2 regions of the Janthinobacterium lividum genome follow, and region 2 is predicted to be linked to the other one. Evidence: predicted binding sites of a transcription regulator. Region 2 holds the regulator's gene; the other holds the start of a gene.
The links. The regulator sigma-54, encoded in region 2, starts transcription at its own class of promoters, with help from an activator protein. The targets are predictions, from matches to a motif close to TGGCANGNAANCTGCTTT.
Positions count from the first base shown of each region.

Region 1: glnA (type I glutamate--ammonia ligase) is a predicted target of sigma-54. The motif match lies at 2,008-2,025, and genes of this name have one in related genera.

Region 1 is NZ_CP139976.1:1,416,774-1,421,792, forward strand. Features, by position in the region: gene U0004_RS06420 (TAXI family TRAP transporter solute-binding subunit) at 1-1,201, shown strand, start outside; gene U0004_RS06425 (rhodanese-like domain-containing protein) at 1,277-1,738, opposite strand; gene glnA (type I glutamate--ammonia ligase) at 2,123-3,538, shown strand; gene U0004_RS06435 (DUF4124 domain-containing protein) at 3,695-4,204, shown strand; gene glnL (nitrogen regulation protein NR(II)) at 4,210-5,019, shown strand, end outside.
Region 2 is NZ_CP139976.1:809,829-814,847, forward strand. Features, by position in the region: gene lptC (LPS export ABC transporter periplasmic protein LptC) at 1-77, shown strand, start outside; gene lptA (lipopolysaccharide transport periplasmic protein LptA) at 103-684, shown strand; gene lptB (LPS export ABC transporter ATP-binding protein) at 684-1,439, shown strand; gene U0004_RS03585 (RNA polymerase factor sigma-54) at 1,444-2,922, shown strand; gene hpf (ribosome hibernation-promoting factor, HPF/YfiA family) at 2,992-3,354, shown strand; gene U0004_RS03595 (enoyl-CoA hydratase/isomerase family protein) at 3,490-4,575, shown strand; gene rapZ (RNase adapter RapZ) at 4,576-5,019, opposite strand, start outside.

The sequences.
Region 1 (5,019 bases), 610 kb from region 2:
GGACAATAGCGCCTACGAAGAGTTCGGCAAGAAATATGCGGCCACCCTGGCCAAGCACGGCATCAAGGTGACCTTGCAGCCGTCGTTGGGTTCGCAGGAAAACCTGCAGCGCTTGAATAGCGGCACGACCGATATCGCCTTCGTGCAAAGCGGCTCGACAGAACATGACGATGCCGAGCGCCACGGCTTGATTTCCCTGGGCAGCCTGTTTACGGAGCCCGTCTGGCTGTTCATGCGCGAAGACAAGGCCGTGACGGAGCTGACGCAACTGAAGGGCATGAAGATCAACCTGGGGCCGGAAGGCACGGGCGTGCCCGGCCTGTTCCGGCAGTTGCTGTCTGTAAATGGCGTCGAAGCCAAGGACTTGACGGTGAGCGACTTGCAGAATACGCCTGCCACGGTGGAGCTGCTGGAAGGGCGCATCGATGGTCTCGTGTTCAGCTCGGCGCCGGAAGCGCCGCTGATCCAGATGCTGCTGCAAACGCCGGGCATCAAGCTGTTTGACTTTTCGCAGGCGGAAGCGTACACGCGGCGCCTGCCTTTCCTCACGCACGTCGTCTTGCCGCGCGGCATCGTCGACCTGGGGCAGAACATTCCCGCGCAGGATTATCACCTGATCGCGCCGACCGCGACTTTGGTCGCGCGCGAAGACTTGCATCCTGCCCTGGTCGACCTGTTCGTGCAGGCGGCGGCCGGCATCCATGGCGGCACGGGCTGGTTCCAGCAGCAGGGGCAGTTCCCATCCGCGCGCTACACGGAGATTCCCGTCGCGCCGGAAGCGCTGAAATTCTACAAGGATGGCGCGCCTGTGCTGCAGCGCTACATGAGTTTCTGGCTGGCCAATTTCTTCGACCGCATGTGGGTGCTGGTGGTGGCGCTGGGCGCCTTGATCCTGCCCCTGTCGCGCGTGGTGCCGCCCCTGTACGTGTGGCGCATCCGCTCGCGCGTGTACCGCTGGTACGGCCAGCTGCGCACGGTGGAGCAGGCGCTGGAAGACGTGCCGGAAGCGCAGCGCGCGCAAGTCTATGCGGCGCAATTGCAACGGCTGGACCAGATCGAGGAAATGGTCAACCAGATCTCGATACCGCTGTCGTTCGCGGACGGCCTGTATGGCTTGCGCAGCCACATCAATTTCGTGCGCAAGCGCATCTTGACCCTGATGGGCGAGCACCCGGCGCCCGAGGCGGGCGAGCCGGCCTGAAGCATCAAGCCAGCGCGGGACTTGCCTCTGGACGACGCGTGGCCGTCATCGGCAGCGGTTCCGTTGTTCCTGGTGTCAGGCGCCCAGCCACGGCAACCCCGCCTTGCACCAGCCGCCAATCTGCTTGCGGTGGCCATCGGCGTCCTTGTCGCCCTCGAAGCCTTCGAGGATGTCGAAGCAGTTCATGTAGCCGTGCTCGGTCGCCAGCTTGGCGGCATGGCGCGAACGCACGCCGGAGCGGCACAGGAACAGCAGCACCTCATCCTTGCCGGCCTGGGCCGCCAGTTGTGCGAGGAAGTCGGGATTCGGCACGCCGCCCGGGTAGGTGGCCCACTGCACCGCACCATGCTGGGTATCGGCGATGTCGACGCGGCCGACCCAGTCGCGCTCGGCATTCGTGCGTACATCGATGAGCTTGGCGGCAGCGTCGAGTTGCAGCAGGTCGTACGCTTCCTGCGGCGTGACGGCGCCGGCATACGGCGTGCCTTCATTGGCCCGGCTGCGGGCGGTGGTCAGGATGTCGGCGGCGGTAGTCATGGCGTCCTCGATGAAAGTGGGCAGGTGTGTACGATTATAGTGCGCTGTCCGCGCCCCGCAAACGGGAAACCATGGTGCACAGTCTTTGCACCACAACGAGGCATTTTCCAGAAATTCATACAAAATGCACGATAATGGTGCGTTATTCGTTTTTTGCACTTGCATAGTGCATTCTTGATTTGACGCAAACGCAGCAGGAAAATCGCGGGCATGAAACTTTCACTGGGATGGCAGTAATTTTGTTGTCGGCACCAGGGGGCTCCTGGAGCTGGCATGGAATCTGCTATGATCCTTATGAGTTTTGGTGGCACGCAATGTTTGCTTCGCTTCATCAGCCCAGACGCACTAAGGTCGGCTCACCCCACATTCATTTAGGAGATACGCATGGCAATGACAGCCGCAGAAGTCTTGAAGATGGTAGAAGAAAACGAAGTCAAATTCGTTGATTTCCGCTTTGCCGATACCCGTGGTAAAGAGCAGCACGTGACGGTTCCCGTGTCGCACTTCGACATGGACAAATTCGAGTCGGGCCACGCCTTTGACGGTTCTTCGATCGCTGGCTGGAAAGGCATTGAAGCGTCCGACATGATCTTGCTGCCGGATCCAAACACGGCCAATATCGATCCGTTCATGGAAGAAACGACCCTGTTCATGCAGTGCGACGTGATCGAACCGTCGGACGGCAAGGGCTATGACCGCGACCCGCGCTCGATCGCGAAACGCGCCGAAGCCTACCTGAAATCGTCGGGCATGGGCGACACCGCCTACTTCGGCCCTGAGCCGGAATTCTTCATCTTCGACAGCGTGCGCTGGAAGATCGACATGTCGGGCTGCTTCGTCAAGATCGGTTCGGACGAAGGTTCGTGGTCGACCGGCAAGGACATCGAAGGCGGCAACAGCGGCCACCGTCCTACCGTCAAGGGCGGTTACTTCCCGGTGCCACCAGTGGACAGCTTCCAGGACATGCGTTCGGAAATGTGCCTGATCCTTGAGTCCTTGGGCATCCCGGTTGAGGTACATCATCACGAAGTGGCCGGCGCCGGCCAGAATGAAATCGGCACCAAGTTCTCGACCCTGGTCGAGCGCGCCGACTGGACGCAAAACCTGAAATACGTGGTGTGGAACGTGGCGCACAGCTATGGCAAGACCGCCACCTTCATGCCGAAACCTATCGTTGGCGACAACGGTTCGGGCATGCACGTGCATCAATCCGTATGGAAAGATGGCAAAAACCTGTTCGCTGGCGACGGCTATGCCGGCCTGTCCGATTTCGCCCTGTACTACATCGGCGGCATCATCAAGCACGCCAAGGCACTGAACGCGATCACGAATCCGGGCACCAACTCGTACAAGCGTCTGGTACCAGGCTACGAAGCCCCAGTGAAACTGGCGTATTCGGCGAAAAACCGTTCCGCCTCGATCCGCATCCCGCACGTGGCCAATCCAAAAGGCCGCCGCGTCGAAGCGCGCTTCCCGGACCCACTGGCGAACCCGTACCTGTGCTTCGCCGCACTGCTGATGGCCGGTCTGGACGGCGTTGCCAACAAGATCCATCCGGGCGAAGCCGCCTCGAAAGATCTGTACCATCTGCCGCCGGAAGAAGACGCACTGATCCCGACCGTGTGCGCTTCGCTGGAAGAAGCTCTGGACGCACTGGACAAGGACCGCGAGTTCCTGACCCGTGGCGGCGTGTTCAGCGATTCGATGATTGACGCTTACCTGGAACTGAAAATGCAGGACGTACAGCGCATGCGCATGACCACGCATCCTGCCGAGTTCGACATGTACTACTCGCTGTAATGGCGCCATGCCGGCAATGTGCCGGTAGTGAATAAAAAACGCGGGTGAGGCGATGGTCTTGCCCGCGTTTTTTTATGCAGTACGCCAATGCGGTGATCGTGCGGTGTTGTATAGTCGGCCCAGGAACGATGCGGCATGTGCCGACAGGAGTGAAGATTGACCAAGCATTACAGAATGGTGCTGATGGCAGGATTGCTGGGCGCGGCGGCACAGGCGCACGGGCAGCTGTATGTGTGCGCCGATGCGCAGGGACACAAGACGTACACGGACAAGCGGGCCGGCGCGCATTGCCAGTTGCTCGATTTACCGGGCGCCATGACGGAGCCGCCACGCAAGACGGCGCCGCTGGCCGGCGCGCCTGCCCGGCCCGCCATGCAGGCGGCGGCCACGCCGGCGCCTGCCGCCGGCGCGTTTCCCAAGGTCGATGGCGCCGAGCAGCGCGCGCGCGACCTGGACCGGCGCCAGATCCTGCAGGACGAATTGCGCAGCGAAGAACTGAAACTGGCGGCCCAGCGCCTGGAATTCAACGCCGGCCAGCCCGAGCGCCAGGGCAATGAGCGCAACTATGCGAAATACCAGGAACGGGTGGCGCAGTTGAAGGACAACATTAGCCGAACACAGCAGAACGTCGAGGCCCTGAAACGCGAGATCGCGAATATTCGGTAAAGCACATGACACCAGACAACCATTCCAGCCGTCCCGCCCACCTGGCCGGCCTTGATTTGCTCGCTTCAGCCGTGATCCTGCTCGATGGCGACGGCCGCATCAGCTATGCCAACGCGGCGGCGGAAAACCTGCTGGAAAGCTCATTGAAAGCCCTGTCGCGGCAAAAGCTGACGGCGCTGTTCCTCAATCCCGACGAGCTGTCCGGTATTTGCGCGCAGGCGCTCGAACATAAATTTTCCGACTTGCGGCAGGACCTGAGCCTGGAACGCCTGGGGCGCGAACCGCTGCGCGTGCACAGCATCATCAGCGCGCTCGACGCGCCGCGCGACGGCGTGCTGATCGAGCTGCGCGAAAACGTGCAGCAGCTAAAGCTCGACCGCGAGGAGCGCATCCTCGACCAGAGCCAGGTCAACAAGGAGCTGATCCGCAACCTGGCGCATGAAATCAAGAACCCGCTGGGAGGCATCCGCGGCGCGGCCCAGCTGCTGGAGCTGGAATTGCCGGCCCTGCACCTGAGCGAGCTGCGCGAATACACGCAAGTCATCATCAAGGAAGCGGACCGCCTGCAAACCCTGGTCGACCGCCTGCTGGCGCCGCACCGCCGCCCGCATATCGTGGGCGACGTGAATATCCACGAAGTGTGCGAGCGCGTGCGCAGCCTGATCCTGGCCGAATTTCCCAGTGGCTTGACTATTTCGCGCGATTACGATGCCTCGATCCCCGAGTTTCGCGGCGACAAGGAACAATTGATACAAACCGTGCTCAACATCGCGCACAACGCGGCGCAAGCCCTGGCCGAGCGCATCGAGGCGGGC
Region 2 (5,019 bases):
CCGGCGTGGTGGAAGTGCAGAATGCGCTGCGCATGGTCCTCCCGCCGAAACCGCGCCCGGCCGCGGCGGCAAAATGACAGAATGAAACAAGGAAACCATACTATGAAGAACATCTTGCTGTTGACCGTATTTTCCCTGGCCATCATGGGCGTGGCGCATGCCGAGAAGGCCGATTCCGAGAAGGAAGCCGTCATCACGGCACGCAGTGGCCACGTCGATGACATCAAGCAGGTGCGCACCCTGACGGGCGACGTCGTGCTGGTCAAGGGGACCCTGACCATGAAGGCGGGTCGCGCCGTGATCACGGAAGATCCGCAAGGCTACCAGTTCATTACCTTCTGGGCCGATCCCGGCAAGCTCGCCACCTTCCGCCAGAAGCGCGATGGCGCGGGCGACCTGTGGGTGGAAGGCGAAGCGGAGCGCGTGGAATACGACAACAAGACGGAAGTGGTGAAACTGTTTTCCAGGGCCAAGCTGACGCGCCTGGAAGGCACGAAAGTGACCGACGTGGCCAATGGCGCCTTCATCTCGTATGACAGCCGCAAGGAAGTGTTTGCGATGGAAAATTCCAACAGCGGCACCAGCACCCCGGATGGCGGCAGCGTGCGCATGGTGATCCAGCCGAAAACCAAGGCACCGGCGGCGGAGAAAGCGCCGGCCACGCCCGCGCCAGGAAAGAAATAATGGACAATACTCGTTGCGGCAGCACCCTGATCGTTCGCGGGCTGCAAAAAACCTATGGTAAGCGGCAAGTCGTGCATGATGTCTCGCTGCAAGTCGAATGCGGCGAAGTGGTGGGTTTGCTGGGCCCGAACGGCGCCGGCAAGACCACCTCGTTCTACATGATCGTCGGCCTGGTGCCGTCCGATGGCGGCAGCATCGATATCAGCGGCGTGGACATCTCCAGCCTGCCGATCCACCGCCGCGCGCAGATGGGCCTGTCCTACCTGCCGCAGGAAGCGTCCGTCTTCCGCAAGCTGACGGTGGAAGACAATATCCGCGCCGTGCTGGAAATTCAGACCGTCGAAGGCCGTCCGCTGACGAAGGCCGAGATCGAGGTGCGCCTGGATAAATTGCTGGCTGACTTGCAGATTGAAAAGCTGCGCGAGAATCAGGCCCTGTCCCTGTCCGGTGGCGAGCGCCGCCGCGTGGAAATCGCCCGCGCGCTGGCCACCGATCCCCGTTTCGTGCTGCTCGACGAACCGTTTGCCGGCGTCGATCCGATCGCCGTGATCGAGATCCAGCGCATCGTGCGTTTCTTGAAGGAGCGCAATATCGGCGTGCTGATCACCGATCATAATGTGCGCGAGACGCTGGGTATCTGCGATCGTGCCTACATCATCAACCAGGGCTCGGTACTGGCGTCGGGACGCCCCGACGACATCATCGCGAACGAGTCGGTACGCCGGGTCTATCTGGGCGAACACTTCCGCATGTAAGCCAATGAAACAATCATTGCAGCTGCGCACTTCGCAGCACCTGGCACTGACGCCGCAGTTGCAGCAATCGATACGCCTGTTGCAATTGTCTACCCTGGAATTGCATCAGGAACTAGAGCAATTGCTGACGGACAATCCCTTGCTCGAGCGCCTCGATGATCCGCTCGACCGCTCGCTGCGCCTGCTGTCCGATGGCGCCTTGAGTTCCACGGCAGCGCCGGCCGAAGCGCCGCCCCAGCCGCCAGGCCAGGAAGCGCCCACAGCGCCGGCCGAAGCGGAAACCTTTGACGGCGATGCCGGCGAGGGTCCTGCCGCCGCGGATGGCGGCGACAGCGACTGGAGCGAGGCGAGCCGCGGCAAGGCGCCCGACGACGAGGATTCGCGCCCGCAACTGGAGGCCCATCACTGTACCCTGCGCGAACACCTGATGGAGCAGATGCGCGTGACGGTACTCGAATTGCGCGACCGCGCGCTGGTCGAGCTGATCATCGATGCGCTCGACGACAATGGCTACCTGGAAGAGTCGCTCGACGACATCCTGGCGCGCCTGCCGGAAGAGCTGGAAATCGACGCTGACGAGATGCGCACGGCCTTGTCTCTCTTGCAAAGTTTCGATCCGCCCGGCGTGGGCGCGCGCAATGCCTCCGAATGCCTGGCGCTGCAAATCAAGCGTTTGCCGCACATCGCCATGGTGACGCGCCGCATGGCCCTCGTCATCGTGGAAAAGCACCTGGCCTGGTTTGCCCAGCGCGATTTCAACAAGCTGAAAAAAGCCCTCGATTGCGACGATGAAGACTTGCGCGAAGCGCAGACGGTGATTCGCCAGTGCAATCCGCATCCGGGCGCCGTGTTCGCCTCGGACGTGTCCGATTACGTGGTGCCCGACGTCGTCGTCAAGCGCGCGCGCAATGGCTGGCAAGTCACGCTGAACAACGATGTCATGCCGCGCCTGCGCGTCAATGCCATGTACGCCAACTTGCTCAAGCAGGGCAAGGGCGAGGGCGCCATGGGCGCACAGTTGCAGGAAGCCAAGTGGCTGATCAAGAATATGCGCCAGCGCTTCGACACGATCCTGCGCGTGGCGCAGGCGATAGTAGAAAGACAAAAGAACTTTTTCTCGCATGGGGCCGTTGCCATGCGTCCCCTTGTGCTCCGTGAAATAGCTGATACACTGGGTTTACACGAGAGTACTATCTCGCGGGTAACAACTCAAAAGTACATGCTGACCCCGCACGGCATGTTCGAGTTGAAATATTTCTTTGGTAGCCACGTCGCCACCGAAGCGGGGGGCGAAGCGTCATCGACGGCGATACGGGCATTGATCGTGCAACTGACAGGAGCAGAAGACCCTAAAAATCCTTTATCCGACAGTAAGATTGCGGACATGCTGGGGGAACAAGGCATGGTGATTGCGCGACGTACTGTTGCCAAATACCGGGAAGCGTTGAAAATTCCGCCAGTGAGCCTGCGTAAGTGTTTGTAAGTTTTTTTCGGTTCCTCTGCGGGCCGGATAGGATGGACCGCACGAACCCGATCATCTTTAGGAGTGTGTATGAATCTCACCATCAGCGGACATCATCTCGAAGTGACACCAGCCATCCGTGAATACGTACAAACGAAGCTGGAGCGCGTGAAACGTCATTTCGATCAAGTCATCGATATCGCCGTGATTCTGACCGTGGATAACCTCAAAGAGAAAGAAAAACGTCAAAAGGCTGAAGTCAACCTGCGTTTGAGCGGCAAGACTGTCTATGTGGAAAGCTTGGCGCACGACCTGTACGCCGCGATCGATACCCTGATCGACAAGCTCGATAGGCAAGTGATGAAATACAAAACCAAAGTGCAAGGGCACGGTAAAGAGGCGATCAAGCATCTGCCAGACAACTCCGAGGAAGAAGCCGTCGTCGCCGTCTAAGGCCACCCGCTTCCAGCAGTTGTGATCAACTAAGGGCGCACATCTTGCGCCCTTTTTTGCGCCTGGACCTTTTGAGCGCAATGTTCGCCGCGCAGGGGCTAAAATGTTTGCACTTTCACTTCTTTCCTGCCTGCCATGAGCGACTTCGTCCAGACTTCCATCCGCAACCGCACGGGCCATATCGTGCTCGACCGTCCGAAAGCCTTGAATTCCCTGTCGCTGGAGATGGTGCGCGCCCTGAGCGCGGCCCTGCTGGCCTGGCGCGACGATCCGCAGGTGGACGCCGTGGTGATCCGCTCCAGCAGTGAAAAAGCCCTGTGCGCCGGCGGCGACATCCGTTTCTTTTACGATGCGGGCCTGGCCACGCCGCAAGGCGGCAGCGCCTTGCTGGAGGATTTCTTTACGGAAGAATACGCTTTAAACCATGTTATTCATTTCTATCCGAAACCGTATATTGCCGTGATGGATGGCGTGGTGATGGGCGGCGGCATGGGCGTGGCGCAAGCCGGGCCCGGCAACCGCCTGCGCATCGTGACGGGCCGCACGCGCATGGCCATGCCGGAAGTCAATATCGGCTTGTTTCCCGACGTGGGCGGCAGTTATTTTCTATCCCGCCTGGCCGGCCAGCTGGGCCTGTACCTGGGCTTGACGGGCTTGACGATCAACGCGGCCGATGCCCTGTACACGGGGCTGGCCGATGTCTACGTGCCTGAGGCGCAGATGGGGGCGCTGCTGGACCTGTTCGAATCGACGCGGGGAGATGCCTTGCCGGTGGCTATCAAGGCGCTGGCGGCGCCTTTCCAGGCCGAGGCGGGGGTGTCTCCCCTGGCCACGGCGCGCGCGGCGCTGGACCGCCATTTCGGCGCCCCTTCCGTGGCCGCCATCATGGCCTCGCTGGCGCAGGATGACAGCGCGTTCGCGGCCAAGGCGCTGGCGGCCATGCGCCTGCGTTCGCCCTTGATGATGTCGGTGACCCTGGAATTGCTGCAGCGGGGCGCCCACCTGGGCGTGGCCGATTGCCTGCGCCTGGAGCGCACGGTGGTGCGCCACAATTTCGAACATGGCGAAGTGCTTGAGGGCGTGCGCGCGCTGGTGGTCGACAAGGACAATGCACCGCGCTGGAACCCTGCCAGCCTGGACGACGTCGATGCGGCCATGGTGGCGCGCTTCTTTGCCACCGTCTGGCCAGCCGCGGCGCATCCGCTGCGCCACCTCGACTAATTAGCTGCGTTCGCGGTGGCGCAGGACGACGCGTTCATTCGGGCCGAAATACTGCGCCAGCCGCTCCGCCATGTACACGGAGCGGTGCTGGCCGCCCGTGCAGCCCAGGGCCACCGTCAGGTAGCTGCGGTTGTCGGACTTGAATGACGGCAACCATTTCTCGATGAAGGCGCGGATGTCGGCCAGCAGTTCCAGCGCGCTCGGCTGCGCGTCGAGGAAGGCGATCACGGGCGCATCGCGGCCGTCGAGCGGGCGCAGCGCCAGGTCGTAATAGGGATTCGGCAAGGCCCGCACGTCGAAGACGAAATCGGCGTCCAGCGGCACGCCCAGCTTGAAGGCGAACGATTCGAAGAACAGGGTCAGCGGTGCGCGTTCGGAGGCGACGATATCCTTGATCCAGGCGCGCAGCTTGTTGGCGCTCAGTTCCGACGTGTCGATCACATG